DNA from 4 places in the Phytobacter palmae genome. Region 4 is predicted to be linked to each of the others. Evidence: predicted binding sites of a transcription regulator. Region 4 holds the regulator's gene; each other region holds the start of a gene.
The links. Region 4 encodes LexA, which represses DNA repair genes until DNA is damaged. Its sites were predicted from a motif close to TNCTGTATGTACATACAGNA; they were not measured.
Positions count from the first base shown of each region.

Region 1 (7,617 bases), on a different contig from region 4:
TAACAGACTGCCGTTAATGCCCGAAAACCAGAAGCCAAAGCCCCCTAACGCGCCCTGCACAATCGCCACCACCAGTGTCCCTTTTACCGTAGCCCTGGAGACGCTGGCAAATTTATGAAACAGGCGGCGTTTGATTTTGTCCGTCAACGGAATAGCCGTAAATATTCTGCGTACCAGCCGGGATCCGTCTTTCAGTAAAAAGAACAACAAATAGACCATCAGACAGAAACTGACGCTAATACTCAGCGTATTTTTACCGATGATTACCGCGCTGCCAGCCAGATATCGCCCGGAGCTCAGCGCCACGCCGGATAATTTTTCGCGGATGGCACCTACGGAGTCAAAGTCATTTTCACGCAAATATCCCTGCGCCCAGCCAGGCAGATAACTAATACTGTCAGTAAAGAGTTGCGGCAAGTCCGTGGCGTTATTTTGCAAGCGTTGATAGAGCGCATTAATTTCCGCAATCAGTGACGTGACAATAATCATCAGAGGAATAAAAACTAACACGCAGATAAGTAGCACAGTCAGTAACGAAGCAATACCGTCACGCCCGCGCAACCAACCGGTTAATTTTACCCGTAGCGGATAAAAAATAAGCGCCAGAATAACGGCCCAGATAATAGCAGCATAGTACGGCTGGATCAGGCTAAAAAACGCCAGGCTGACCAGCAACAACAGAACGATAAAAAAGAAATTATGAGTTTTCAGAGCCGTCATCTTCGCCATCCAATGGTTAAACTGCTGCTAAGTGTAGTGGCTGGCCCCCTGAATGTAAAAAAGGTCTGCCGCCGGGAAATAATACGCCATATCCGAAATAGCATTATTTCCCTTATTATTCTCACGGTTGCCTGCACGCAGATGATGATCGGAAATAGTCAGAGCGCGCATTTTTTCATCACATTACAAAAATCCTTGTTCCATCAATCTCTTCACAAAAATCGAGCCGGGACAGCTTGATCGATGTGCTTTTTTGACGATACTGTATATAAACACAGTAATTCATAAAAACAGTAACCATGGATGTATCAACGGCGAAAGCCTCACTTTTACCAGGACGTCTACAGATTGGTCAGGCAGACTTATGCCTGTTATTACATGGGAGCGACATGCGATGACAACCAGCGCTTTTCCCAGCCCGGCGGCCGATTACATCGAAGGTGCGATCGACCTTGTGGCACATCTGATAAGCCATCCGTCAGCAACTTACGTGCTGCGCACCGCCAGCGATGCCATGTGCGGCGCGGCGATCCTGCCCGGATCGTTACTATTGGTAGACAGCAGCCTGCAGCCGGTGGATGGCGATATCGTCGTAGCACGTTTGCTGAGCGGTTTTACCGTCCGCCGTTTACGCGTCTCTCCGCCGCGCCTGGTGGCGGAGAACGAAAACTATCGCACTGTGTACATTGATGAAGAGGAAGGTGCGCATATCGTCGGCGTTGTAACCACCATCATCACGACGCCCCGGCGCACTCTGCACGTCCGTGCGGCGAGCGTGCGGGGGTGAAGACAGGGTCACACCAGACGGATACCGGCATCAATAAAAAAGAGTGCGCCCGTACAGCCACGAGCGTCATCGGAAGCGATAAACAGCGCCATAGCGGCAACATCCCGGCCCTCAAGGGTGATATCCAGCGACTGCATGGCCTGGATCTCCTTTTCGGACTCCGGCGTGCGCCACAACGCCTGCTGACGTGGAGTGGAAATTGCCCCCGGTACGATGCAGTTTACGCGAATACCCGACGGCCCCAGCTCACGTGCCAGCGTCTGACTTAGCCCGACAATCGCCGCCTTGGAGGTGGTGTAACCGGACATCCCCGGTCTGCCCTTCATAAAGCTGGTGGAGCTGGTCAGAATGATGTTGCCGCCCTCGCCTTTTTGCATTACCGCGGCCACAGCCTGGCTGGCAAAAAACTGATGATCGAGGTTCACCGCCAGGCTTTCACGCCAGGCTTCTGGTTCTACGGTCAGGGTATCGGTTCGGTCGTCCCGGGCGGCGTTATTGATCAGCACATCAATTCGGCCTTCCCGGGCGGCAATGTTGCCTGTCACCTCACGCAACGCGGCAATGTTTCGCACGTCGACTGCGTGAAAATGGGCGCCGCGCACTTGCGCCAGCGCAGTACCCGCCGTCACATCAATATCAAGGAAATGTACCCGGCTCTCCTGCTGGCAAAACGCCGCCACCAGATCCGCGCCAATCCCGCTGGCCCCGCCGGTTATCACCACCACTTTGTTTTGCAAACTCCCGTAACGGGTATAACGATGCCCGGTCATATATCAGTCTCATCTGGCGCCAGTAACGCCTGCATTACAGAACCGTCGAGGGTATCGCGTTTGACGCCGAGCAACCAGGCAATGGTTGCGCCGGGGTCCGCCATTCGATACGGGCCGTGGTGATGGTGGTCGTGATAATAGCCGCGGCGAATACCTGCGCCGAAGGCCAGCAGTACGCCGTAATTTGAGGTATGTGCTGTCCTGGCCGTGGGTTTTTGCGGGCCGTGATTGGCACCCGGGGCCACCACCGGGCAGATATCCTCGCCGCTCGCGCTGGTTCCCCAGACAAAGCCGCTGTCGTAGGTAAAAAGCACATCACCTGCATACTCGCCCCAGTACCCGGCGCTGGCGGCGTCTTCCTTGCGCAGCGCCCAGGCAACGGCATGGTGAACCTTCCCGTTGTGCTCGATGTGCCAGTTACGCAGCAGGTGCAACAGTCGCGCCTGCAGGCAGGCATAATCTGCCAGTGGCACGGTGCCATCCGGCTCACGCCCCTGCAGATTGATATAAATCTCCAGCCCGCCGCGCTCGTCTTTCAGATACACCAGGCTCTGGCTGCGGATTATCTGCCCCTGGTTATCCAGCGCCACCAGTCCATGTTTTGCCAGATAACGCTGAATATCGCACATAAAGTGGTTGGGTACCGCGCCGTGATCCGAGGCCAGAAACAGCGTCGTCTCTTTGTCCATGCCGTTGATGATGCGCCCCAGCGAGCGGTCGAGGATTTTATAGCATTCGCGGATCACCGCCTCGTAACGCGCGGCCTGCTGCGGGTCGTAAAACGGCGAGTCCGGATCGTACTGGCCCAGACAGAGATGGTGAGACTCATCAATAAGGTGATGTACCCCCGCCCACAGAGAATAGCCGTGCTGATGGGTCAAGCGCAGCGCACTGTCCGCCAGCCATAGCGACTGATGCTCCGCATCCTGGAAGGTCGACGCCAGAAGCGCTTCATCCGGCGATGCCTTCACCGCCCACTGGCTGTAAAACGGCCCAAGATCCTCGAAAAGCATCTGCGCGAGTACACTGTCCCGGGCAATGCGCTGCGGGAAGGTCACTTCGCTTTGGATCAGTTCAATATACGGCGTCACATGTGCCAGCCAGAAACGGGCTTTTCCTCCTTGTGCCACCTCGCCCAGCGCCAGCCAGTCGCTCCACGCTCCTTGCACCAGAGTGACGCCCCCGTGCGCTGAACGCAGCGTCAGGGTATCGATATCAAGTGACAACGTCACGTTATCGCCGTGGGGTGAGCGTATTGTCAGGCGATACTCACCGTTCACTTCCCGCTCCAGCGGTTGCCACAGCCCTTTGTCGTGGTAGGCGAGCGGTGAAGACGGCGGCCAGCCCAGCGTTTGCTGGCGCGGTTTCGGCGGCACATCCAGACGCTGGCGATCGGTGGTGAAGATCGCCGGAGCGGCAAAGGTGTAGGGGCTTGGCGCCGCGGCGGACCAGTATGGCGACAGGGTAAAATGCGGCGCGGGTGAGGCCACGCTTTCCGGGAAATGAACCAGTGCAGCGCGTAGTCCGCTCTCTTCAAGCCGTTTCAGCAATGGCCGCGTCCTGGCATAATCCGCCGGTAACGCCTGACCTCGCCACGACGTTCCCGGTGCCTGGCCGGAGAGAAACGCGGCCCAGTTGACATCGCCCCAGGCGGAAATATAGGGCAGCAGCTCAGTGGCCGCGCCTTCGCTCAGCATCCGGCTGATATGAGGCAACTCTCCTTCGGCGGCAAATTTTTTGACAAGCGGCATCATTAATCCATCAACGCCAAAAACAATCACTTTGTGACCCATGATTTTCCCTTCGCGTTAATTCAGCCGCAGCCCGCTGGTGGCATCAAACAGGTGCGCATGTCGGGCATCCGGCAGGATTTTCACTATTTCACCCGGCTGCGCCGCCACGCGCTGATGGAACAGCGTGGTTACTTTCTGCTGGCCGATATTGAGCAGGATCTGTGTTTCCGAGCCAGTCGGTTCCACCACGTTAACGCGGGCGTTGATCGACGCCCCCGGCGTCAGTACAAAGTGTTGCGGACGCACGCCATAGAGTACCCGCTGCCCCACGTTCAGCCCTGGCGTCTGGGTCACCGGCAGCGCGATACCGTCATCGGTCATCACGATGCCGGGCCGCTCCACGTGGCCGCTGAACAGGTTCATTGATGGCGAACCGATAAAGCTCGCCACAAAGGCATTGGCCGGGCGGTCATACAATTCAAGCGGCGTACCAACCTGCTCAATCTGCCCGTCGCGCAGCACCACGATGCGGTCGGCCATGGTCATGGCTTCAATCTGATCGTGAGTGACGTAAATCATGGTGGTATTAAGCCGCTGGTGCAGCGCCTTGATTTCAGTGCGCAACTCAACACGCAGTTTGGCGTCGAGGTTAGAGAGCGGCTCATCAAACAGGAACAGGCGCGGGTGGCGCAGGATGGCGCGCCCCATAGCCACGCGCTGGCGCTGGCCGCCGGAAAGCTGCGAGGGTTTACGCGCCAGTAACGGCGTCAGCCCCAGCGTATCGGCGGCCTGTCGCACCTGGCTGTCAATCTTCGCCTTCGCCACGCCCTGCATTTTGAGCGAGAAACCGAGGTTATCCGCCACCGTCATGTGCGGATAGAGCGCATAGTTCTGAAAGACCATCGCCATGTTGCGATCCTGCGGCGAGAGGTCGTTAATCACCTCTCCATCCAGAGTCAGCTTGCCGCCGTCAATGCCCTCCAGCCCGGCAATCATACGCAGCAGTGTCGATTTTCCGCAGCCGGATGGCCCCACCAGCGCGATAAATTCGCCATGGTGAATAGTCAAATCCAGACCGGGAATAATGGTCTGCCCGTTAAAATGTTTTGCGATGTTGTTAAGTGTCAGGGTTGCCATCATTAATCCTTAAGTCCACCCGCAGTTAAGCCCTGTACCAGATAGCGCCGGACCAGCAGGGTAAAGGCGACTACGGGCAGCATGACCAGCGTGCCGCTGGCGGCGATTTTGCTCCACTCCCACCCTTCGTATTGCAGGAAGTTCACTATCGCGACCGGGGCGGTAATGGCATGAGTGCGGGTTAAAATCAGTGCGTAGAAAAAGTCGTTCCACGAAAAGATGAAACAGAGAATGGCGGTCGCCGCGAGGCCCGGTTTTACCAGGGGTAGCGATACCCGCCAGAAGCTGCCCCATAACGAGCAGCCGTCCATCCACGCCGCCTCTTCCAGGGTGACCGGAATCGCGGCAAAGAAGGTTTGCATCAGCCAGATAACGATAGCCAGATTAAAGGTGAGATAGACAATCGCCAGCCCGACTATCGTGTCCTGCAGCCCAAGCCAGCGAAAGGCGAGAAAGAACGGAATGGTAAAGGCGATGGGCGGCGCCATGCGCGTTACCAGGATCCACAGCGCCACATAGCGACGGGCACGAAAACGCCAGCGCGTCAGCACCCAGGCGGCAGGCACACCTAACAGCAGCGAGAAAATTGTGGAAATCACGCTGACCAACAGGCTGTTGCCAAAGGGTTGCAGAAAATTCCCGGCGATCAACTGGCGATAGGCTTCCAGCGTCGGCGTGAAGAACAACGTCAGTTCGAACGCGTCCATTGACGGGCGCAGTGACATCACTACCATCCACAGGAACGGCGCAAGGAACAACACCAGCAGCAGTAACGCCGCCAGCGTGCGCTGGCCTTTAAAATGCCACTTTCTGCGTCGCGTGACGGTGAGCGCGAGCGGACGACGTTCATCCGTTTGTTGTACTGTCATCGTTCCACCCCGCGCGGCCAATGAGCCAGCTTAAAATAAACACCCCGACCAGGATCACCACCGCAATAGCGCTGCCGTGTCCCCACCAGGAAAAGTTAAAAGCCTGAATAAAGCCGTAGTAGTTGGTAACTTCCGTCACCGAGCCCGGCCCACCGTCCGTGAGGATGTAAATCAGTGGAAAGGCTTTAAAGCTATCAATCAGGCGAAACAGAATACACACTGCCAGCACCGGTTTGAGGTGCGGCAACACGATGTAGCGAAAGATGTTGAATGACGAGGCACCGTCCAGGCTTGCCGCTTCGCGCGGTTCGTTGGGCACCATTTGCAGTGCCGCCAGCACCATCAGCATGGTGAACGGAAACCACTGCCAGACATCCGCCACTACAATCGCCCACAGCGCGGTGTCCGGGTTAGCGATAAGCGAGTTAAGGGGCAGATTCATGCGCTCCAGAATCTGGTGCAGGGGGCTGATATCCGGGGTGTAGATAATTTTCCAGATCAGCGCCACGATAATCGGCGGCAGTACCATGGGAATGAGCAATAAGGTGCGCACTCCGTTAAGCAGCCGCGACGGGCCATTAAGTAGTAATGCCAGCAGCAGCCCGATCAGCACCTGGAAGAAGACGCTCACCACCGACAGCTTAAGTTGCGTGACCAGCGAGTTGAGAAAGCGGTCGTCATGCAGCAGCTGCTGATAGTTCACCAGTGGATGGCTAAAGTTGAAGGTCGCTTCCGGGTTAGTCAGGCTAAACGGCGTGAGGCTGGTGACCAGCAGTGCCGCCGCAGGAACCAGCGTCAGTAACGTCAGCACCACAAGCGACGGCGATAACCCCAGTAGCCAGGCGTAACGCTGGCGTTGCCGCCAGCTTATTGGTTGTGCTATCCCCATGCTTATCCTCACTTAGATTTTCGCACCGGCGCGTTTTAGATCGGCGAGAGTACCGGCCTGCGCCTGGGTCATCGCCTCTTTCGCCGAAAGCTGCCCGGAGGCAATCAGCGCGATGGCTTTGTTCAGTTGCTGGTCAACCTGCGGATAGAACTCCACGGTACGGTATTTCATGTAACCGCCCTTGCCCGCCTGGTCGATGGCATCAATGGAGAGCTGCGCCAGGTCCACACCATTGATCACCTGCTTAGAACGAAACACCTGCGAGTCGATATCACTACGACGGGTCGGCGAACCGTATCCGGCGGCCAGCGTGCGGGCCGTGTTCTGTTTCGAAAGCGCCCACTGGATAAACGCCCACGCTGCCTCTTTGTTTTTCGAGCCCACCGGAATCCCCAGCGCATGGGTCGCCATGCCGGGGAACCACCCTTTTGGCCCGCTGACCATCGGACCAAAATGGGCCGTTTTCAGGGTGCGCGAGCTTTCGGCGTTGCCCAGTTGCGCCAGGTAGGTCTGGCTGGCGTCGGAGAAGTTCACTCTTCCCTGTTTCAGCGCCTGTAAGGACTGGTCGGCGGTATAGGTAATGCCGCCATTTGGGCCGAATTCGCGAACAAGACGGGCGAAATAGTCAGCCGCCTGCACCGCTTCCGGAGTATCGAGCGTCGGGAACAGGTCGTCCGGCGGCGCGCGGAATACGTTGCCGCCAAAGGCCTGC
Region 1 covers NZ_JBCIVJ010000023.1:24,792-32,408, forward strand. Annotated here, with positions in the region: gene AAIG39_RS21445 (AI-2E family transporter) at 1-720, opposite strand, end outside; gene umuD (translesion error-prone DNA polymerase V autoproteolytic subunit) at 1,085-1,507, shown strand; gene AAIG39_RS21455 (SDR family NAD(P)-dependent oxidoreductase) at 1,516-2,277, opposite strand; gene AAIG39_RS21460 (alkaline phosphatase family protein) at 2,274-4,070, opposite strand; gene AAIG39_RS21465 (ABC transporter ATP-binding protein) at 4,086-5,147, opposite strand; gene AAIG39_RS21470 (carbohydrate ABC transporter permease) at 5,150-6,016, opposite strand; gene AAIG39_RS21475 (carbohydrate ABC transporter permease) at 5,994-6,905, opposite strand; gene AAIG39_RS21480 (ABC transporter substrate-binding protein) at 6,918-7,617, opposite strand, start outside.
Region 1: a site for LexA is predicted at 981-1,000, ahead of umuD (translesion error-prone DNA polymerase V autoproteolytic subunit). Genes of this name have one in related genera too.

Region 2 (7,617 bases), on a different contig from region 4:
CACCACGCTGGGGGCAGATAACGGTATTGGTATGGCTTCTGCGCTGGCAGTGCTGGCGGATGACAGCGTTGAGCATGGCCCGCTTGAAGTGCTGCTGACCATGACCGAAGAGTCCGGCATGGATGGCGCGTTTGGTTTGCAGGCTGGCTGGTTGCAGGCTGATATTCTGATCAACACGGACTCAGAAGAAGAAGGCGAAATCTATATGGGTTGCGCCGGTGGTATTGATTTCATTACTACTCTGCCGCTCTCCCGTGAAGCGGTACCTGCGGGTTACCAGACGTTCAAACTGACCCTGAAAGGACTGAAAGGCGGCCACTCCGGCGGCGATATTCATCTGGGCCTCGGTAACGCCAATAAATTGCTGGCGCGCTTCCTGGCTGGCCACGCGGCGGAGCTGGACCTGCGTCTGGCCGATTTCAACGGCGGTACTCTGCGTAACGCTATTCCTCGTGAAGCGTTCGCCACTTTCGCCGTTCCGGCAGATAAAGCTGAACAGGTGAAAAACCTGGCCGCAACCTATCAGGAAATCCTGAAAAACGAGCTGGCGATGAAAGAGAAAAACCTGGTTGTGCTGCTGGAGTCTGTCTCCACGAACAAACAGGCGTTGACGGCATCTTCCCGTGATGCATTTGTTGGCCTGCTGAACGCCACTCCAAACGGCGTGATCCGTAACTCCGACGTTGCCAAAGGCGTGGTCGAAACCTCTCTGAATGTCGGCGTGGTAACCATGCAGGACGACAATGCGGAAATTGTCTGCCTGATCCGCTCCTTAATCGACAGCGGTAAAGATTACGTAGTAAGCATGCTGGAATCGCTGGGTAAACTGGCTGGCGCGAAAACGGCACCGAAAGGCGGCTACCCAGGCTGGCAGCCGGATGCGAACTCACCGGTGATGCATCTGGTGCGTGAAACCTACCAGCGTCTGTTTAACAAGACGCCGAATATTCAGGTTATCCACGCTGGTCTGGAATGTGGTCTGTTCAAAAAACCGTATCCGGACATGGACATGGTTTCTATTGGCCCAACCATCACCGGTCCGCACTCCCCGGATGAGCAGGTACATATCGAGAGCGTAGGCCACTACTGGACGCTGCTGACCGAGCTGCTGAAAGCCATTCCGGCGAAATAAGTCGTGCTGTCCGCACCTTTTTGCAGGTGCGGACAATTTCTCTTCTGTCTTCCCGGTACTTTCATCTTTTCACCATTATCACAGCCCCAGCACCAGCTGACGCTCTAATTGCGGATCGAGCAGCGTCACATGCAAACCCACTAAACGTACGCCGCGTCCGCTGCGCCGCTCATTCCAGGTTTTTCGCGCCGTCGCCAGCAAATCGTCTTTATTTAAGCGTGGCCAGACATGCTCCTGGGTGGTGAGCTGAAAATCGGCAAACTTGAGCTTGACCCCCTGTCGGGCAATAAGCAGGTCTGGTTTTATCTTCGACAGGCGCCGTTCCAGTTCCGGATAAAGCTGTTGGTTGATAATGGCTTCACACTCTTCCCACTCATGAATGTCTTCTATCAGCGTCCGCTCCACGCCCACCGATTTGCGTAGCCTGTCGCTACTGATATGCCGCTCATCAATACCCTGACTACGCTCCCATAACACGCGGCCAAATTTGCCAAAGCGTTTTAGCAGCATCGCCAGGTCACTGTTCTGCACATCTTCGCAGGTACGCAGCCCGAGGGTTTCCAGTTTTGCCGCTGACACCTTGCCAACGCCCGGGATTTTACTCAGCGGAAGCGTACGTAAAAATGCTGGCACATCCGCGGGCGCAATCACATATTGCCCGTCAGGTTTGTTCAGATCGGAGGCAATTTTCGCCAGGAACTTCACCGGTGCGATGCCGGCCGATGCGGTCAGTTGTGTTTCACGAAATATGGTCCGGCGAATCTCTTGCGCCATGAGCGTTGCCGAACCATGGCAATGGGGGCTGTCGGTCACATCCAGATACGCTTCATCCAGAGACAGAGGTTCAATGAGGGTTGTATAACGGGAAAAAATTTCACGGATCTGATGAGAGGCTTCCCGGTAGGCTTCAAAGCGACCCGGTAATAAGGTGAGATGCGGGCAGAGTTTTAACGCCATTGCCGTGGGCATGGCGCTGCGTACGCCGTATTTGCGTGCCGGATAATTGGCCGTGCTGATGACACCGCGCTCAACCCGGCTGCCGCCGATAGCGATAGGGATATCCCGCAGAGCCGGGTTATCACGCATCTCCACCGCAGCAAAAAAGCAGTCCATATCGACATGTATGATTTTGCGCATACGCTCACCTTATCAGACACTGGATAAGTATACAGCATTATTTCCTGAGATGAGAAGAGAAGAAAAAAATGAGCGCGCCGTGAAAAAAAACGCCCAATATCGCTGTTATTTCTGGGGTTTTCATCGGACAATATTTAACAGGGGGATCGCTGCAAAAAACTAATTTGTAAACTCAGCGATCCGGGCTTGCGAAAAAATACCGTGATGCTACTGTGGGCGCACCCAATGCAGATTAATCTGAATTTGTGGGATTCTTTTGCCGTCCTGGCAATGTGGTAACCGTTTTATCAAGGAAACAAGCAGTATGCGCAAAATCGCATTTTTTCTTGCGATGCTTCTGATGCCGTGCGTCTCGTTTGCCAGCTTATTAAGCAGCAATGGTTCAACAACGCCGATCAGCAAAGAATATAAGCAGCAGTTGATGGGGTCGCCGGTATATATCCAGATCTTCAAAGAAGAGCGAACCCTGGATCTGTACGTCAAAATGGGTGAGCAGTATCAGCTCCTCAATAGTTACAAAATTTGTAACTACTCTGGCGGCCTGGGTCCGAAACAGCGTCAGGGCGATTTCAAAAGTCCGGAAGGTTTCTATTCCATTCAGCGTAGCCAGCTAAAACCGGACAGCCGTTTTTATAAAGCCATCAATATTGGTTTTCCTAACGCCTATGACCGTGCTCACGGTTATGAAGGGAAATACCTGATGATTCATGGCGCATGCGTGTCCATTGGCTGCTATGCCATGACCGATTCGCAAATTGACGAGATTTTCCAGTTTGTCACCGCAGCGCTGGTGTTTGGTCAGGAAAGCGTACAACTGAGTATCTATCCGTTCCGTATGACCGACGCGAATATGCAGCGCCACAAATATTCGACCTATGCGAAATTCTGGGAACAGTTAAAACCGGGTTATGACTTCTTCCAGCAGACACAGAAACCGCCTGTAGTCTCCGTTGTTGACGGGAACTACGTGGTCAGCAAACCGCTGAGCCACGAAGTTATTCACCCGCAGCTGGCGTCAAACTATACGCTCCCCGAGACAAAATAATGCCCATTCGCCTGGCATAATTTTTTGCCAGGTCTCATTGCCCGTTAGCGGCTGGGTGGCAATCACGGTAACCACATCGTCAGGTGTGGTTTCCCGCTGAAAATCAATTTCCACATCCTGATCCAGCAGTTTTGCCACGCCAAACGGTGCCCGACGGGTAATGCAGAACAGATTGGTTGAGCAGAACGCCATCACGTAGCGTCCATCTGACAGCAACATATTAAAAACACCCTTCTCGCGCAGCTCCGTCGCCAGCGTAGCGATGTATTTAAATACTGCTGCCATATTGCCCGGCGTTCGCGGATAGCGCGTGGTGAGCTTATGCAGCAGCCAGCAGAAGGCTTTTTCGCTGTCGGTTTCCCCGACCGGACGGAAGTTGCCTGTCTCCAGTGACTTATAACCGGTTAACTGCCCGTTATGGGCGTAGGTCCAGTTGCGTCCCCAGAGTTCGCGGGTAAAAGGATGGGTGTTTTCCAGCGCCACTTCGCCACGGTTCGCCTGACGAATATGGGCCACCACCGAACAGGACTTTATCGGGTAATCCTGAACCAGACGGGCAATCGGAGAGTTGAAACTGGGTTGCGGGTCTTTAAACGTACGACAGCCTTTGCCTTCGTAGAAGGTGATACCCCAGCCATCTTTATGCGGCCCGGTTCCCCCACCGCGCTGAACAAGCCCGGTAAAACTAAAGCAAATATCGGTTGGCACATTGGCGCTCATCCCGAGCAGTTCGCACATACAACACCCCCACAACAAAAACGGGGCGGTTAACGCCCCGGAAGGACTTATGCTTTTACCATCTCTTTTTCGATCAGCATAATCAGGATATGGATCACTTTAATGTGGATTTCCTGAATGCGGTCGGCGTAACCAAAATGCGGTACACGGATTTCAACATCGGCAGTACCTGCCATTTTACCGCCGTCTTTACCGGTCAGGGTGATGACTTTCATCCCCTGCGCGCGCGCCGCGTCAATCGCTTTAATGACATTACCAGAATTACCGGAAGTGGAAATACCTAACAGTACATCGCCCGGGCGACCAACGGCTTCAACGTAGCGAGAGAAAACATAGTCGTAACCAAAGTCGTTACTGACACAGGAGAGATGGCTCACGTCGGAGATCGCAATACCCGGATAACCCGGACGGTTCTCACGGTAACGCCCGGTCAACTCTTCTGCAAAGTGCATCGCATCACAGTGGGAACCACCATTACCGCAGGACAATACCTTACCGCCTGCCTTGAAGCTGTCAGCCAGCAGAACCGCCGCGCGCTGAATGGCGTGGATATTGGCATCATCTTTTAAAAAGTTTGCCAGCGTTTCCGCTGCTTCGTTCAGTTCGTTACGAATCAGATCCTGGTACATGAGGATATCCTTCAGTATGAATGCAGTATGAATGTAAATTCTCGCGCGCAGTTTACCGGATAGCATGGCAAGCGAGAAGCTAAAGCCATGGTGATCGTCGGGGGTTTTCGTTTTTCGTGCCCCATTCCTCCCCAACAATGTGAACCAGGTTGTAATTATTTTGTAAACACATTGCTAAAAGAAATAACATCCACTACAACCATATCATCACAAGTGGTCAGACCTCCTACAAGCAAGGGAGCTTTTCTCTATGATGATTTTGAGTCTACTCGCAACTGTTGTGCTGCTCGGCGCGTTGTTTTATCACCGGGTGAGTCTGCTGCTCAGCAGCGTAATCCTGCTGGCATGGACTGCCGCCCTTGGCGCTACGGGTCTGTGGTCAATCTGGGTACTGGTACCGTTAGCCATTATCCTTGTGCCTTTCAACTTTGTGCCGATGCGTAAATCGCTGATCTCCGCCCCGGTATTCCGCGGCTTTCGTAAAGTGATGCCGCCAATGTCACGCACGGAAAAAGAAGCCATTGACGCCGGTACGACCTGGTGGGAAGGCGATCTGTTCCGCGGTAATCCTGACTGGAAAAAACTGCACAACTACCCGCAGCCGCGGCTGACCGCCGAAGAACAGGCCTTTATTGATGGTCCGGTGGAAGAGGCTTGCCGTATGGCTAACGACTTTCAGATTACCCATGAAATGGCCGACTTACCGCCAGAACTATGGGCTTTCCTGAAAGAACATCGCTTCTTCGCGATGATCATTAAAAAAGAGTACGGCGGCCTGGAATTCTCCGCTTACGCCCAGTCCCGCGTACTGCAAAAACTCTCCGGTGTTTCCGGCATTCTGGCGATCACGGTCGGCGTTCCTAACTCCTTAGGGCCGGGCGAATTGTTGCAGCATTACGGCACCGAAGAGCAGAAAAATCATTATTTACCCCGCCTGGCGCGCGGTCAGGAAATTCCGTGTTTCGCGCTGACCAGCCCGGAAGCCGGCTCCGATGCGGGCGCAATTCCGGATACGGGCGTCGTCTGTATGGGCGACTGGCAGGGTGAACAGGTGCTCGGTATGCGCCTGACCTGGAACAAACGCTATATCACGCTGGCCCCTATCGCTACCGTACTGGGCCTGGCGTTTAAACTCTCTGACCCGGAAAAACTGCTGGGTGGAGAAGAAGATCTCGGTATCACCTGTGCGCTAATCCCCACCAATACCCCCGGCGTTGAAATTGGCCGTCGCCACTTCCCGCTGAACGTCCCGTTCCAGAACGGTCCTACGCGTGGTCAGGATATCTTCGTACCGATTGATTACATCATCGGTGGCCCGAAAATGGCCGGACAAGGCTGGCGTATGCTGGTGGAATGTCTGTCCGTGGGTCGCGGTATCACGCTGCCGTCCAACTCTACGGGCGGCCTGAAATCGGTGGCCATGGGGATCGGCGCTTATGCGCACATCCGTCGTCAGTTCAAAGTCGCCATCGGTAAGATGGAAGGGATCGAAGAGCCGCTGGCACGCATCGCGGGTAACGCCTATGTGATGGACGCTGCTGCCGCGCTGATTACTTACGGCATTATGCTCGGTGAAAAACCAGCGGTGCTCTCTGCCATCGTGAAATATCACTGTACTCATCGTGGTCAGCAGTCAATCATTGACGCAATGGATATCGCTGGCGGTAAAGGCATTATGCTCGGCACCGGCAACTTCCTGGCGCGTGCCTATCAGGGCGCACCGATCGCCATCACGGTTGAAGGGGCCAATATTCTGACCCGCAGTATGATGATCTTCGGTCAGGGCGCGATTCGCTGCCATCCGTACGTGCTGGATGAAATGGCCGCCGCGCAAAACAATGACGTGGATGCGTTCGATAAACTGTTGTTTAAACATATCGGGCACGTGGGCAGCAATAAAATGCGTAGCTTCTGGCTGGGGCTGACGCGCGGGCTGACCAGTTCTGCGCCCACCAGCGACTCAACAAAACGCTACTATCAGCATATCAACCGCTTAAGCGCCAACCTCGCGCTGCTTTCGGATGTGTCGATGGCGGTTCTGGGTGGTAGCCTGAAACGTCGTGAACGTATCTCAGCGCGTCTTGGGGATATTTTAAGCCAGGTGTTCCTCGCCTCTGCGGTGTTGAAACGCTATGACGATGAAGGGCGTCACGAGATGGATCTGCCGCTGGTGCACTGGGGCGTTCAGGACGCCTTGTACCAGGCTGAACAGGCAATGGATGATCTACTCTCCAACTTCCCGAACCGTGTAGTCGCAGGTCTGTTGCGGGTGGTGATTTTCCCGACTGGTCGTCACTATCTGGCCCCGTCCGATAAACTGGATCACCAGGTCGCTAAAATTCTGCAAACGCCGTGCGCAACCCGTTCGCGTATTGGTCGTGGTCAGTACCTGACCCCGACTGAACATAACCCGGTCGGTCTGCTGGAAGAGGCGCTGCTTGATGTGATGGCCGCCGACCCGATTCATCAGCGTATTTGTAAAGAGCTGGGTAAAAACCTGCCGTTCACACGCCTGGACGTGCTGGCAAAAGAGGCGCTGGCCGGCGGGCTTATCAATCAGGATGAAGCGGAGATCCTGACAAAAGCCGAAATCAGCCGTCTGCGCAGTATTAATGTCGATGACTTCGAACCGGAAGAGCTGGCTACACAGCCGGTAAAACCGCAGGAAAAAGTGCGTAAGCCTCAGGCTGCATAACGCACACCTCAAGAGACCCTTACCCCGCTTCGTGCGGGGTTTTTTATTACCACAAATTCCCTTTTTCTCGTGCTAAAGTGTAAAAATGCTGTTTTAGGGGAGCTTAAATCGTGCCTGGCTTAAAAATTACGCTATTGCAACAACCTTTAGTCTGGATGGACGGTCCGGCCAATTTGCGCCATTTCGATCGCCAGCTTGAAGATATTACCGGGCGTGATGTGATAGTCCTGCCGGAAATGTT
Region 2 covers NZ_JBCIVJ010000029.1:14,017-21,633, forward strand. Annotated here, with positions in the region: gene pepD (cytosol nonspecific dipeptidase) at 1-1,132, shown strand, start outside; gene dinB (DNA polymerase IV) at 1,211-2,269, opposite strand; gene dpaA (peptidoglycan meso-diaminopimelic acid protein amidase) at 2,574-3,314, shown strand; gene AAIG39_RS22910 (class II glutamine amidotransferase) at 3,285-4,052, opposite strand; gene lpcA (D-sedoheptulose 7-phosphate isomerase) at 4,100-4,681, opposite strand; gene fadE (acyl-CoA dehydrogenase FadE) at 4,932-7,376, shown strand; gene AAIG39_RS22925 (amidohydrolase) at 7,487-7,617, shown strand, end outside.
Region 2: a site for LexA is predicted at 2,287-2,306, ahead of dinB (DNA polymerase IV). Genes of this name have one in related genera too.

Region 3 (7,617 bases), on a different contig from region 4:
TATCCGCGCCACTATCGGCAGCTATGTAATGCAACTGGGTGGGCTGGATGTTCTGCTATTTACCGGCGGCATTGGCGAAAACTCCGCACGAGCCAGAGAGGCAATCTGTCACAACCTGCATTTTCTGGGGCTGGACGTTGATGCGGAGAAAAACGGCCGCAATGCCACGTTTATCCAGACTGACCATTCTGTCGTGAAAGTCGCCGTGATCAATACCAACGAAGAGTTGATGATTGCCCGTGATGTAATGCGTATCGGGTTGCCGGAATATGCGGAGGCAGAAGCATGACGGGTAAAGTCTGGCTGGTGGGCGCAGGTCCCGGCGACCCGGGTCTGATGACCGTAAAAGGATTAAACTGCCTGCGTGAAGCTCAGGCCGTTGTTTTTGACAGGCTGGTTAATCCACTCCTGTTGCAGGAAGCCCCGGCAGGTTGTGAGTTACATGATGTGGGCAAAGAGGCGAACCGCCACCCTATCCCGCAGCCGCAAATCAATCAAATCCTCATTGATTGCGCGCGCAGAGGACTCAGGGTCGTGCGCTTAAAAGGCGGAGATCCCTTTGTTTTTGGCCGTGGGAGCGAAGAGGTACAGGCGCTACGGGAGTGTGGTATCGAATGCGAAGTTGTACCAGGCATCACCTCTGCCATTGGCGGGCTTGCGGCGGCGGGTATTCCGGTAACGCACCGGGACTTTGCCTCCAGTTTTCATGTCATGACCGGGCATTTACAGGATGGTAAAGAACCTCAGGACTGGGGAAAACTTGCGGTTCTGCCGGGGACGCTGGTGATCCTGATGGGAATGTCACACATACAGTCAATCTGTGCCGCACTTATAGGCGCAGGTAAAGCTGCCGATACGCCAGCGGCCGTGGTGATGCATGCCAGCACGCCGAAACAGAAAGTTCTCTGTGCCCCGCTCTCTGCGCTGGCACAAGAGAGCGAGGCCGCCGGGTTTCACGCCCCCGCGCTGATTGTGATTGGCAGCGTGGTGTCATTACGTGAAATTCTGGCGTTCAGCGGATCGGCGTGACACTATCCCGAGGTTACGTATCACAATGAGAGGTTGAACTTGGCGCTGGCACAGTGTCCCGCATCCTGCGGCGAGATCATTCAGGGATGGATCCTGGGTAGTGAAAAGCTGGTTTCCTGCCCTGTCGACTGGTACAGCGAGGTTGAAATTACAACCGGTACGCCTTTGCCTGCTGAACGTCCCCTGGTACGAGCAATGGTAAAACAGGTGCTGGCACACTGGCAGCTACCCGCTTCATTAAGCAATGAAATCCGCATTGACTGCCGCTCGACCATTCCTGTCGCCAAAGGGATGGCGAGCAGCACCGCGGATATCGCAGCAACGGCGGTTGCCACTTCACGTCATCTTGGATTTACGCTTGATGATGTCACGCTTTCTCAGCTTTGCGTGGCGCTGGAACCCACCGACAGTACCGTTTTTCGCTCTCTGACCTTGTTTGATCACAATACCGCGCAAACGCGAATCTCCTGTGAGCACGTTCCCGCACTCGACGTTTTATTACTGGAAAGCCCGTTAACGCTTCGTACAGAAGATTATCATCGCCTGCCCCGTCGGGCTGCGCTGATAACAAATGCTGAAATACTCGACACAGCCTGGCGCAAAGTACAGCGCGCCTGTCTGACAAACGATCCTGCATTATTGGGCGAAGCGGCATCGCAGAGTGCTATTGCAAGCCAGACGCTGCTGCCTAAACCAGGTTTTAATTCGCTGATGGGGATTGTGGAACAGTGCGATTTGTACGGGCTGAATGTGGCCCATAGCGGTAGCGTTGTGGGATTATTTCTGGACAGACAACGTCATGATCTGGCGAAAGTGCGTGAGTTGCTGAGTAAACCTGCACTGCAACGGCACTGGCCGCGCCAATATCTGTTGCGCATGGTAGAAGGCGGGGTAAGAGAACGGTGAGAGAGTGCCTCTCACCGTCAGAGGATTACTCTTGTTTCGGTTCAACGGGTTTCTGTTCACCCATTGTTTTCAGTTTTTTGGAGATCTCGCGGCGTTCTTTAGAGATCTCAGCGTTTTTGATGATGTAATCATCAACGCGGTCTTCGTAATCGCTTTTCATGCTGGCGATGATGCCCTGGATAGCTTCCACGCTCATACCCGGCTTAATATAGTCGCTCAGGTTGTCCAGCAGCAGTACACGTTTCTGGTTATCACGGATCTTTTTCTCAACATCCTGGATTTCGCGCTGCAGTTTATTCTTACGACGGAACAGACGAACAAACTCCAGAACGTCCTGGAATGAAGGCTTACTTGTTTCCATTTTGATACCCCTGCTAATGTGAGATTCGGATTCGTTAAAGCAACCGCCTAAGACCTTACTTTTAGCCGTTGCTGATGACAATGATTTTATCCTTTTCTCTATCATAACCCCAAATCAGGCTGAATCGAAACAGCCTGACTGTTTTTCCGAATTGTATGAGGCTTATTTGCGCAGCGCCCGGCAAATTAAATGGGACATCAACTCCAGTTGCCGTGCCAGCTCCATGCTCAACCATACATAACCATGAATCGAATTCTCCGCCAACGCATCGCCCTGATGATCGCGTAGCAGATCACGTAACTCGGCGACAATTTCGGTCAGCTTTTCAGTATTGGCCAGAATGGGCTGCGGATTACCTTCATAGAGCGCGTGGGCAATGGTTAACAGCGTCTGCTGCGTCATTTGCTGCGTTTCACGTAACGTGCTGGCGTTGAGCATAACGAAGTGGCTTGAGCGGGAAGCCCAGTGCGCGTTCATTTGCAGCTCCAGCACACACACCATATTGCGGCTTACGGTCTGGATAGCTTCAAAAATAGCTTTCTGAATGTGCGTCTCTTTGCTGGCGGGAGTAATCAGGCCGCGCATCTTCACCACGTCATTAAGAATTTTTTGCAGATGCTTGTCCAGACGCGGACGTTCAACGAGATTACGCGAAAAGCCAGCCTGATAGACCCGATTGAAGGCCGTAACGTAGTTTGCCATTTGAATGCGCCAGTGCAGGAAGGCTCGCTGCGGCCAGATACCGGTGAATAGCATTGCCAGTAAAGAGCCCAGAATGACGTCGCCGCTTCGCCATAACGCTGTATTCATATCCCCTGCCGGCGCGCCAACCACAACCGACAGCGTGATACCGATAAGTAATGCCTGATAGGGTTTTTTACCCAGCGCCAGCCAGCCGCAGAGAAACATAGCCCCCGCACACCACATCACCATCAGCGGAAGAGAGAGCAGCTCAAGCTTAAGAGCGACGAGACCCAGAGCGGAGCCGCAGATTGTGCCGCCAATGCGCTCAAAGGCCCTGGGAACCACATTTCCCCAGAATGAAATCGGCCCCATGATCACCACCAGGGTGATGAGTGGCCAGGTCCCCTCGGGTACATTGAGCAGACGAACCAACAAAAAAGTCAGAATAAATGCCAGCGCAATACGTACGCCGTGAACCACGCGATAATGTCGGTAAAGACGGATCTCAAAAGGACTGAGTGATTTGTCGGGACGCACACCCGCTCTCCAGTCAAAAAACAACGAAGGCGCAATTGTAGCGATCTTTCTGCGGCAAGGATCACTGTTTAGAACAAAAAAAGGTCCACTGGTTAAAACCTGCACATCCGGTTTGCCAGTGAACCCCATTAAATTATTGAGCGATCAGAGTACTTTCGGTTCTACGGGAATGTACATATCGATTTCCCAGTATCCATCCTCCTGCGCTGAATTCAGATAGACCTCAAAGCAGGGGCGTAAAGCAATCTGGTACTGCTCGTCAGCCATTAGTTCATCAAAAAAAGCATTCCATGCCTGTTCAAACTCTTCGTTATATACGCGAGCACGCGCAACTGCGTTCAGGCCCGCAGGTATCTCAGTACGTATCACCCCTTCACTGTTTTCGGGAATGACAAAATCAGCCGGAACCGAAATAACCACATCAGCACGTAGCTTTTCCGGGGGCACTTCATCGGGATTGTCATAATAAACCGTGATCCACTCCTGTGTCTGAATCTGCTTACCATGAACCCACATTGCTAACTGCTCGAAGCCTTTTTTGACGGTGACATCCCAGGGGCCAACCAGATGAAACCCGGCGATAGTGCGTTTATCAACCTGCTTTACGGTGTATGCCATGTTACCCTCCTTTTACTGTTCATTTGTACAGCATAGCGGAGTCACGGAAACCAGGAACCGTTGAAAGATGAATTATGTGAGCGGACTCGCGTCGCAGCCAGTCCGCATCCTCATCAGGCCTTATGGTGCAGATAGTCGCTCAAACGTGAGAACCAGCCGCCTTTACCGACACTGTCCAGCGTCACCAGCGGCAAGTGCGCTACCACTTTGTCACGATCATAAAGCTGGATCTCACCTACACGCTGATGCGCAGCAAGTGGGGCTTCCAGGCTTTTATTGTCCATGACGTAACGTGCCTTGATATTCGGCAGTTCCGCTTTCGGCAGCGCCAGCCAGAAGTCCTGATCGGTACCGACCGTCATCTGTTCCTTGTCGCCATACCAGATACGCTCGCTACCGACCTTTTTACCCTTTTGCAGAATCTGCACGGTATCAAAATTTTGCTGGCCCCAGTTCAGCAACTTCCGCGCCTGGTCTTCACGGCCTTTCGGGCTTTCCGCCCCCATCACAACGGCAATCAGGCGACGCTGCCCATCAACGCTTGATGCGATCAAGTTAAAACCGGCCCCGGAGGTATGCCCGGTTTTCAGACCATCAACTTTCAACGATGAATCCCACAACAACCCGTTACGGTTCTGCTGGGTGATACCGTTCCAGGTCAGGCTTTTCTCACTGTACATATGATAAAAATCCGGCTCGCCGCTGATAATGGCGCGGGAAAGTACCGCCAGATCATATGCTGAACTGTGCTGGCCGGGCGCGTCCAGGCCATGTACGGTTTCAAAATGAGTATCACGCAAATTTAGCTTTTGCACATAATCGTTCATCATGCTGACAAACTGTGGCTGGCTTCCCGCCACATAGTCGGCCAGCGCCACACAGGCATCGTTGCCGGAATCGACAATCAGCCCGCGGCTCAGGTCACGCACCGTTACACGATCCCCGGCTTTCAGAAACATTAATGAAGAACCGTCAAAGACCGGATTACCCCGCGCCCAGGCATCTTTACCTACCGTAACCACATCACTGGCGCTGATACGGTGGCTGTCGATGGCGCGATCCACAACATAGCCAGTCATCAGCTTGGTCAGGCTGGCTGGATTACGCTGCTGATGTTCATTGCCTGCAGTGAGGATCTGTCCGGTGGTGTAATCCATTAAGACCCATGAACCTGCCTGAATTTGCGGCGGCTGGGGAGAAATCGGCATATCATCTGCCAACGCGTAATGGATCGTCGCGGACAAAAGAGAGAAGGCAAAAAACAAACGGCATTTCAAAGAAATATCCTCATTTACGTCAAATTAGCCGTTCTTTTTACGCAACTTAATATGTCGATACTGGGACAAATTGCAAACAAATGTGACGAAAGTCATTTTCTTACGTCACATATCGCTTCAGCAATGGCGCTTTGCAGTGCGTTTTCCTTCGGAAGATGCGACGCAATGGTTTACCATAGGAAGGTTATTGATCAACAGGATGAGCTCAGGTGTCTGATTCAACGGCTACGCCCACATTTCTTTTCCATGACTACGAAACGTTCGGCACCAGCCCTTCGCTGGATCGTCCCGCACAGTTTGCCGCGATTCGTACCGACGCCGATTTCAACATCATTGGCGAGCCGGAAGTCTTTTACTGCAAACCTGCAGATGACTATTTGCCTCAGCCAGAGGCGGTGCTGATTACTGGTATTACGCCGCAACACGCCAATGCGAACGGCGTTAATGAAGCTGACTTTGCCCGCCGCATCCATGATTTATTCACCGTGCCCAAAACCTGCGTGCTCGGTTATAACAACGTCCGTTTCGACGATGAAGTGACGCGTAATATCTTCTATCGCAACTTTTACGATCCCTATGCCTGGAGCTGGCAAAACAACAACTCGCGCTGGGATTTGCTTGATGTGATGCGCGCCTGCTATGCCCTGCGTCCGGACGGCATCAACTGGCCGGAAAATGACGATGGGTTACCGAGTTTCCGTCTTGAGCATCTGACAAAAGCAAACGGCATTGAACATAGCAATGCCCATGATGCGATGGCTGACGTTAACGCCACTATCGCCATGGCGCAACTGGTGAAAACCCACCAGCCGAGGCTCTTTGATTATCTGCTGAGCCACCGTAATAAACATAAGCTGGCGGCCCTGATTGATGTCCCGCAGATGACGCCACTGGTGCATGTTTCCGGCATGTTTGGCGCCTGGCGCGGCAATACCAGTTGGGTAGCACCGCTGGCCTGGCATCCGGAAAACCGCAATGCCGTGATCATGGTGGACCTCGCAGGAGATATGTCGCCATTGCTTGAACTGGATGCTGACGCGCTGCGTGAACGCTTATATACGGCGAAAGCAGAGTTAGGAGACAACTCCGCCGTGCCGGTGAAGCTGGTGCATCTGAATAAGTGCCCTATCCTCGCCCAGGCGAAAACGCTGCGTCCTGAGGATGCTGAACGGTTGGGGATTGACCGTAAGCAGTGCCTGGATAACCTGAATATTCTGCGCAATAACCCGCAGGTGCGCGAAAAAGTACTGGCCATCTTTGCCGAGGCCGAGCCGTTTGTTCCCTCTGAAAATGTGGATGCACAGCTTTATAACGGCTTTTTCAGTGATGCGGACCGTGCAGCAATGAACATTCTGCTGGAAACTGAGCCGCGTAATCTCCCGGCGCTGGATATCACTTTTGTCGATAAGCGAATCGAGAAACTGCTGTTCAATTACCGGGCGCGCAACTTCCCCGGAACCCTCGATTATGACGAACAGCAGCGCTGGCTGGAACATCGCCGTCAGGTGTTTACACCTGAGTTTTTACAGGCCTACGCTGATGAGTTACAGATGCTGTACCAGCAGTATGCCGACGATAAAGCGAAGCTGACGCTGCTCAAAGCGCTCTGGCAATACGCTCAGGAGATTGTGTAGCCATCGAATAACAGGCAAAAAAAACCGGAGGCCATGGCCTCCGGTTTGTTATTCAGTTATGAATTACTGAGCGATATCTTCATATTGTGGTACCGGGTTGCGGAAGCTTTTCGTCACGCATGCCAGGTAAACCAGACCGATACCCCCCCAGATGAGACCCAGAATCATTGAGCTCTGCTCCAGGTTAATCCACAGTGCGCCTACGGTGAGCGCGCCACAGACCGGCAGTACCAGATAGTTGAAGTGATCTTTCAGCGTCTTGTTACGCTTTTCACGGATCCAGAACTGCGAGATCACTGACAGGTTAACGAAGGTAAACGCCACCAGCGCACCGAAGTTAATCAACGCAGTCGCCGTCACCAGATCAAATTTAATCGCCAGCAGAGCAATCGCGCCAACCAGCAGTACGTTCCATGCCGGAGTACGCCACTTCGGATGAATATAACCGAAGAAACGGGTCGGGAAGACGCCATCACGGCCCATTACATACATCAGACGCGAAACGCCCGCATGTGCCGCCATACCGGAAGCCAGAACGGTCACGCTGGAGAAAATCAGCACACCCCACTGG
Region 3 covers NZ_JBCIVJ010000003.1:85,063-92,679, forward strand. Annotated here, with positions in the region: gene AAIG39_RS05655 (acetate/propionate family kinase) at 1-289, shown strand, start outside; gene cobA (uroporphyrinogen-III C-methyltransferase) at 286-1,029, shown strand; gene AAIG39_RS05665 (L-threonine kinase) at 1,069-1,935, shown strand; gene AAIG39_RS05670 (DUF496 family protein) at 1,961-2,296, opposite strand; gene AAIG39_RS05675 (FUSC family protein) at 2,459-3,517, opposite strand; gene sbmC (DNA gyrase inhibitor SbmC) at 3,662-4,135, opposite strand; gene dacD (serine-type D-Ala-D-Ala carboxypeptidase DacD) at 4,249-5,412, opposite strand; gene sbcB (exodeoxyribonuclease I) at 5,622-7,046, shown strand; gene AAIG39_RS05695 (APC family permease) at 7,110-7,617, opposite strand, start outside.
Region 3: a site for LexA is predicted at 4,149-4,168, ahead of sbmC (DNA gyrase inhibitor SbmC). Genes of this name have one in related genera too.

Region 4 (7,617 bases):
ACCGTTTATCGCGCGCTTGATTTTCTTTTAGAACAAGGGTTTGTGCATAAAGTGGAGTCCACGAACAGCTATGTGCTTTGCCATCTTTTCGATCAACCGACGCACACTTCTGCGATGTTTATCTGTGACCGTTGTGGCGTGGTAAAAGAAGAACAGGCGGAGGGCGTGGAAGATATTATGCATGCGCTGGCGGCAAAACGCGGTTTTGCGCTACGCCATAATGTTATTGAAGCCCATGGATTATGCGCTGATTGCGCTGAGGTTGAAGCGTGCCGACATCCCGGCGAATGCCATCATGACCACACGATTCAGTTGAAAAAAAAATCGCGCTAGTCGCGATTTTCTCTTTTAAGCAGATAAGCCATTTGAGGGTGGTACATCCATGTACCGTTCGGGCAGGGTAGCCATGAGGGTCTACACATTGAGGGGGATGTGAAGGCTACCAGCGGTAATCATTCCGCGTTTCCCAGTCGACGACTTCTTTTTCTGCCTGATCTTTGGCATAGCCGTAACGTTCCTGGATTTTACCGACCAGTTGGTCACGTTTACCTTCGATGATAGTCATATCATCGTCGGTCAATTTACCCCACTGCTCTTTCGCTTTACCTTTGAACTGTTTCCAGTTGCCGCTGACTTCGTCTTTATTCATTGTCATCTCCTCATCGTTGGTCATGGACAGCGTTATTCCTTTCGTTACGCTCTAAATATCCTGAACGTGATAATTATTGTAGTTAAGGATAGCGGCCATGAATCTATATTCGGAATTTTTAACCACCAGAATGGAAATTAACGGAATAGATATGCAGAACAAAACTGAGTGGGATCAGGGGGATAAAGCAAAAGTTAAAGCTTTGTCAGGAAAAGAAAGCAACCGTGACAGCAGAATTGCCGCCACGGATCAGAAGGATATTACAGCCATTCACCGTTGCGGATAACGCCAACCGCCAGCCCTTCAATAGTGAAGTTCTGCTCACGCAGGTTAACCACAATGGGGGAAAACTCACTGTTTTCAGGCAATAGCTGTACAGTATTGCCCTGTTTTTTCAGGCGTTTGACCGTCACTTCATCGTCAATACGCGCCACAACAACCTGTCCGTTACGAACATCCTGAGTTTTATGAACAGCCAGCAGGTCGCCATCCATGATGCCGATATCTTTCATCGACATACCGCTTACACGAAGCAGAAAATCAGCGTTAGGTTTGAAGAGAGAGGGATCGACCTGATAGTGTCCTTCGATATGCTGTTGCGCCAGCAAAGGTTCGCCAGCAGCGACACGCCCGATAAGCGGTAAGCCAGCATCATCTTCTTCTTCAAGAAGCAGACGAATACCGCGAGACGCACCCGATACAATCTCAATAACGCCCTTACGCGCAAGCGCTTTCAAGTGTTCCTCTGCCGCGTTTGGGGAACGGAACCCCAACTGTTGCGCGATCTCCGCACGCGTCGGCGGCATACCTGTCTGGTTGATTCGATCGCGAATAAGATCGAACACCTCTTGCTGCCTGGCCGTTAAAGCTTTCATTCCGCCCCCTGGGTGTATATACAGTTATGCTGTGAGTATATACAGCTAAAGGTGATTTTGAAACCAAAATTAAGCAAAAAGCGTAGTCTTAACGTATTTCTGGAAGCGTTATCGAAAATAGCCCCACAGCAGAGAAACCCAGGTGAACAGTGCCAGAAGAATGGCCATTAGTACGGCTGCAGACCCCATGTCCTTCGCACGCCCTGAGAGTTCGTGAAATTCAGACCCAATACGGTCAACCACCGCTTCAATCGCACTATTGAGGATTTCCACAATCATCACCAGCACGACAGAACCAATCAACAGAACACGCGTGATAGCGTCAACGTCCACAAAAGCCGCAATGATGATAGCAATAATGACCGCAACACCTTCCTGACGAAAAGCAGCTTCGTTAATCCACGCTGCGCGCACCCCTTTCCATGAATAGCCTGCCGCTTTAATGATGCGGGTAATTCCAGTGGTATTGTTGGCCATGAAAAACAACCTTTTTATGTAATGAACGTCAATGTCTATGTAAGCTTATAGAGGTAGAAAAGAAATTCTGCGGACTTTCTGATATTCTTGCCGCGCAATGGCATTATTAACCAGAGGCTTTACATCGTTTATGTCCGGCTGGCCACGAATTTACTACAAATTACTTAATTTACCATTAAGCGTCCTGGTAAAAAGCAAGTCTATCCCGGCGGAACCCGCCCAGGAATTAGGACTCGATACGTCACGCCCTATTATGTACGTTTTGCCTTATAATTCGAAGGCAGACTTGCTAACCTTGCGCGCTCAATGTCTGGCGCATGATTTGCCCGACCCCCTCGAACCGCTTGAAATCGACGGAGCGGAGCTGCCGCGTTATATCTTTATTCACGGCGGACCGCGCGTCTTTACCTGGTACACGCCAAAAGAAGAGTCGGTCAAGTTGTTCCATGACTATCTCGATCTGCACCGCAGCCATCCCGATCTGGATGTTCAGATGGTGCCTGTGTCGATGATGTTCGGTCGTTCTCCCGGGCGCGAAAAGGGCGAGGTCAACCCGCCGCTGCGTATGCTAAACGGTATTCAGAAGTTTTTCGCGATCTCATGGCTTGGCCGCGACAGCTTTGTGCGTTTCTCGCCGCCGGTTTCGCTGCGTCATATGGCAACCGAGCACGGTACGGATAAAATCATTGCGCAAAAGCTGGCCCGCGTAGCGCGTATGCACTTCGCCCGTCAGCGCCTGGCCGCAGTGGGGCCGCGTTTACCTGCCCGTCAGGACCTGTTTAATAAGCTGCTCTCCTCTAAAGCCATCGCCCGCGCGGTAGAAGACGAAGCGCGCAGCAAGAAGATCTCCCATGATAAAGCGCAACAAAACGCAATTGCGCTGATGGAAGAGATCGCAGCAAACTTCTCTTACGAGATGATCCGTCTGTCAGACCGTATCCTCGGTTTTACCTGGAACCGTCTGTACCAGGGCATTAATGTGCATAACGCGGAACGTGTTCGTCAGCTCGCCCATGATGGTCATGAGATTGTCTATGTGCCCTGCCATCGCAGCCATATGGACTATTTGCTGCTCTCCTACGTGCTCTATCATCAGGGGCTGGTGCCGCCGCATATCGCTGCCGGTATTAACCTGAACTTCTGGCCGGCGGGGCCTATTTTCCGTCGTCTGGGCGCGTTTTTTATTCGTCGTACCTTTAAGGGCAACAAGCTCTACTCGACAGTTTTCCGCGAGTATCTGGGTGAGCTGTTTAACCGCGGCTATTCAGTAGAATACTTTGTTGAAGGTGGGCGTTCTCGTACGGGTCGTCTGTTGGATCCGAAGACCGGTACGCTGTCTATGACGATTCAGGCTATGCTCCGTGGAGGCACGCGTCCGATCACGCTGGTGCCAATCTACATTGGCTATGAGCACGTCATGGAAGTTGGCACCTACGCCAAAGAACTGCGCGGCGCGACGAAAGAAAAAGAAGGTTTTGCCCAGATGGTACGCGGTTTGAGTAAGCTGCGTAATCTCGGTCAGGGCTATGTCAACTTTGGCGAACCCATTCCGCTGATGAACTATCTGAACCATCGCGTACCGGAATGGCGTGAGTCCATCGATCCCATAGAGGCTGTCCGTCCTGCCTGGCTGACGCCGACAGTGAATGCGATTGCTGCTGATCTGATGGTGCGTATTAACAATGCCGGCGCGGCAAACGCGATGAACCTCTGCTGTACCGCGCTTCTGGCTTCTCGCCAGCGTTCATTGACCCGTGAACAGCTTACCGAGCAGTTGAACTGCTACCTCAACCTGATGCGCAATGTGCCTTATGCGGCCGATATAACGGTACCCACCGTCAGTGCGGACGCGCTTATTGAGCACGCCCTGCAGATGAATAAGTTCGAGGTAGAGAAAGATACGATTGGCGACATCATCATTCTGCCGCGCGAGCAGGCGGTACTGATGACCTACTATCGCAACAACATTGCGCATATGCTGATGTTGCCATCGCTGATGGCGGCCATTATCACCCAGCATCGTCATATCTCTCAGGACGAAATGCTGCGCCATGTGGAACTGCTCTACCCGATGCTGAAAGCTGAGCTTTTCTTGCGTTGGGAAAAAGAAGAGCTGGCCGGCGTGCTGGAAAATCTTGCGCAGGAATTGCTGCGCCAGGGGCTGATCACCATGAAGGATGGCCAGCTCTATATCAATCCGGCACATTCCCGCACTCTGCAATTGCTGGCGGCTGGCGCGCGCGAAACGTTGCAACGTTATGCCATCACTTTCTGGTTGCTGAGCGCAAATCCGGCGATGAACCGCAGCACGCTGGAGAAAGAGAGCCGCACTCTGGCGCAACGTCTGTCTGTTCTGCACGGTATCAATGCCCCGGAATTCTTCGATAAGGCAGTTTTCAGTACTCTGGTGCTGACGCTGCGTGATGAAGGGTATATCAGTGATACCGGAGATGCAGAGCCCGAACAGACGCTGGCGGTATATCAGCTTTTAGCTGAGCTGATTACCTCAGATGTGCGTTTGACAATTGAGAGCGCGACGCAGGCGGAGTAAAGCATCGCATCCGGTAACTTCCCCGATGCGCTTCGCTTATCGGGGCTACACGAAGCTTTGCGCTTACGGTAGCCCCGATAAGGTAACGCCGCATCCGGGAAATCGTCTTACGCCAGGTAACTTGTCGCCAGACCGATAAACAGTACCAGCCCCACGTAGTTATTATTCATAAACGCTTTAAAACAGGCGTCACGATCGCGATTCACAATGAGCTTCTGCTGATAAGCAAACAGCGCCCCCGCGACAATGACCGACCAGTAGAAGTGCCAGCCTAAGCCATTGAGCGCACCAATCGCCACCATCAGCGCCAGGACCGCCACCTGTAGAATGCCGATGATGAGCTTATCGTGGCGACCAAACAGAATGGCGGTCGACTTGATGCCAATTTTCAGGTCATCGTCGCGATCAACCATGGCGTACTGCGTATCGTAGGCCACCGCCCACAAGATATTGGCGAGAAACATTATCCAGCAACTCAGCGGCACCGATTCGCTCACCGCAGCAAACGCCATCGGAATCGACCAGCCAAATGCCGCCCCCAGCACCACCTGTGGCAAATGGGTATACCGCTTCATAAACGGATATACCCAGGCAAGCAGAAGCGCCGCAACGGAGAGCAGAATGGTCATGGTGTTAAGCGTTAATACCAGGGCAAACGCCAGCACCACCAAAACCACAAACAGTATCCGCGCTTCGTTTTCCGTGACGGCCCCACTGGGCAGCGGACGATTGGCCGTGCGTTTCACATGCCCGTCAAATTTACGGTCCGCATAGTCATTTACCACGCAGCCTGCCGCACGCATCAGCCAGACCCCTGCCACAAAAACCATCAGGATCCACAGGGGAGGAACGCCCGGCGTTGCCACCCACAGCGCCCACAGCGTTGGCCAGAGCAGCAGCAGCGCACCAATGGGCTTGTCCGTGCGCATGAGTCGATGAAAAGCCAGCAGCTTATTCTGCGAGAGACTCCACTCCATTTTTTTTCCTCTTAGTACAGCGGTGACGCAGGCAAAAACAGTTCAGTCAGCAGGAGAGGTTTCCCTCCCAGGCGCAGGCGGGAGCGTCTTCCCCACAGCGTCTCATAGCGACCAACTTCAATAAAATCTCGTGTCAGCGTAGATGATGTAAAGAGATAACGCCCAAGCGGCGTGGTACCCAACTTCTGCAGTGCAAGTTCAGGACCGGTCAGGGTCGACTCCGGCACGACGGTGCGTCCGGCAAGCCAGGGTTCGCCATCAGCGCACAGCAGGATCTCCCGCAGCCAGTACCTCGAATCGTCAGGCAACAAATGGCGCTCGCCATCAAGCATATCGGACGTTACAAATCCTTCCTGGATAAGCGTCACGGACACCTGTTTACCCTGTTGCTCAAAACGTTTCGTCATGGAATCTTCCAGCAACAGCCAGTCCAGTTGCTGCGGATCGAGCGCGGGAAGTGCGTCAAAATAGCGCAGCGCACGCAATTGCGTAAGCGCGGGGTGTGACATGCCTTACTCTCCAATACATAACGTCACATTATTGTATCGCAGAACAGGCTGCCTCGGCGGGGAAACTTCATTCAGTTTTCATAAGCGCAACAGATATGCAACAGCGTCGTTGCGCCGGAAAAAAGGGTGCGTCAGGCGACGCACCAGTTGTTGCAAACATCAGCATTGCGGGGAGACGGTCACCCCTTGCCTTTTACACTGCTGATAAAGGTTTTCCGGGCGGATGTGGACCCGAGACGCTCAGCTTCATTCAGTAATTTCAGGGCCTTATCGATATCGCCTTTTGCTGCGGCCTGTTTAATGGCCTGGTTGAAATAGCTTTCAGTGTCATTCAGCATCGGCTCACTTTTCGCGGCAGGTGCAGGCGCAGAGGCTGGTGCGCCAGCCACAGCAGCAGGTGCGGCCGCCGGTGCGCTATAGGCTGTGGCAGGCGCGGCAGTATTGCCTACCGTCACCGGCCCTGGTCCGGATGAACCAAACAGCGGGCCAACCAGCACGCTGGAACCGCTGCTGGTTTTCACTTTCAGTTTCACCACACCCTCAGTAACGTGACGTGCTATCGGATCGGGGATATCCGGTACCGCGTTACCCGTACCTTTGGCGTAGGATTTAGCCGGGTCTATCAGTTTGGTGGTCTGGCGCAGATCGTTCTCGGTTGTGAAGACCAGCAGATAGATCTTTTGCTGGCCCAGTGCAGGCGTCAGGCGCATCACCCCTTCCAGCCTGTCGGCACTCATCACTCCCGGCTCCTGATAGGTGAAAAAGCTGCTGGGGAAGTACGCGGCAGGTGACATGTTCTGGTCGAGCACCAACACGTTTGGAGCAAAAACGCTGGTTTGTTTATTCACTTCACTACTGAGCGTGAGCGTCAGTTCACCGATGTTCGCCGGGACACTGTATGCGGCCACCGGGCCACTGATACCCGCCACATTCAGGCGCTGGCCCGTGGTGGCAAGCTCAGTTGTTTGTGTTTTGCTTTGATCGACAGGCGTCCAGCTCAGTTGCTGGAGTGCGGAGGCCGGAATGGCAGGGGCCGCCGTGGTATTTTGCGGGACAATGTTAACATCTGCGAAGCTAACCCCAGGCGCTGCGGCGAGTAAACCCGCGGTCAGGCACAGGGCGACGAAACTTTTTTTCATTTTCATTGTTATCACCTTCTTTACGAGAGACAGCTAACGCCCGGCAATAGCGCGCTATCTCGAAGAATTGAGGGGCTTGCGCCCCTCTTGTTTCGGTACGTCAGGTGGTGAGAATTACCACCAGATTTCCATCTGGGCGCCGAAGCTCCACTCGTCGTTATCACCACGGCTGAAGGTTTTCGCAGAGGTATCGCGATATGCTACGCCAGAGGTGTAACCGGCACCGGAATCGCTATTGGCATAGCCCCATTTCTCATCCCATTTCGCATAGGTTGCGAAAACACGAATCGCCGGACGAGACCAGATGCTGTCGCCAGCCTGCCACTGTTGAGCAAGGGTGATTTTGTACTGGTTGTTGGTTTCGCTGGTGCGCTGGGATTTGACGTTGTCATAACCCACTTCCAGCAGGGTGCTCATGATCGGCGTCCATTTGTACATAG
Region 4 covers NZ_JBCIVJ010000025.1:424-8,040, forward strand. Annotated here, with positions in the region: gene zur (zinc uptake transcriptional repressor Zur) at 1-333, shown strand, start outside; gene AAIG39_RS21890 (CsbD family protein) at 440-649, opposite strand; gene AAIG39_RS21895 (hypothetical protein) at 747-935, shown strand; gene lexA (transcriptional repressor LexA) at 910-1,524, opposite strand; gene AAIG39_RS21905 (diacylglycerol kinase) at 1,633-2,001, opposite strand; gene plsB (glycerol-3-phosphate 1-O-acyltransferase PlsB) at 2,132-4,552, shown strand; gene ubiA (4-hydroxybenzoate octaprenyltransferase) at 4,660-5,529, opposite strand; gene ubiC (chorismate lyase) at 5,541-6,038, opposite strand; gene malM (maltose operon protein MalM) at 6,218-7,183, opposite strand; gene AAIG39_RS21930 (maltoporin) at 7,292-7,617, opposite strand, start outside.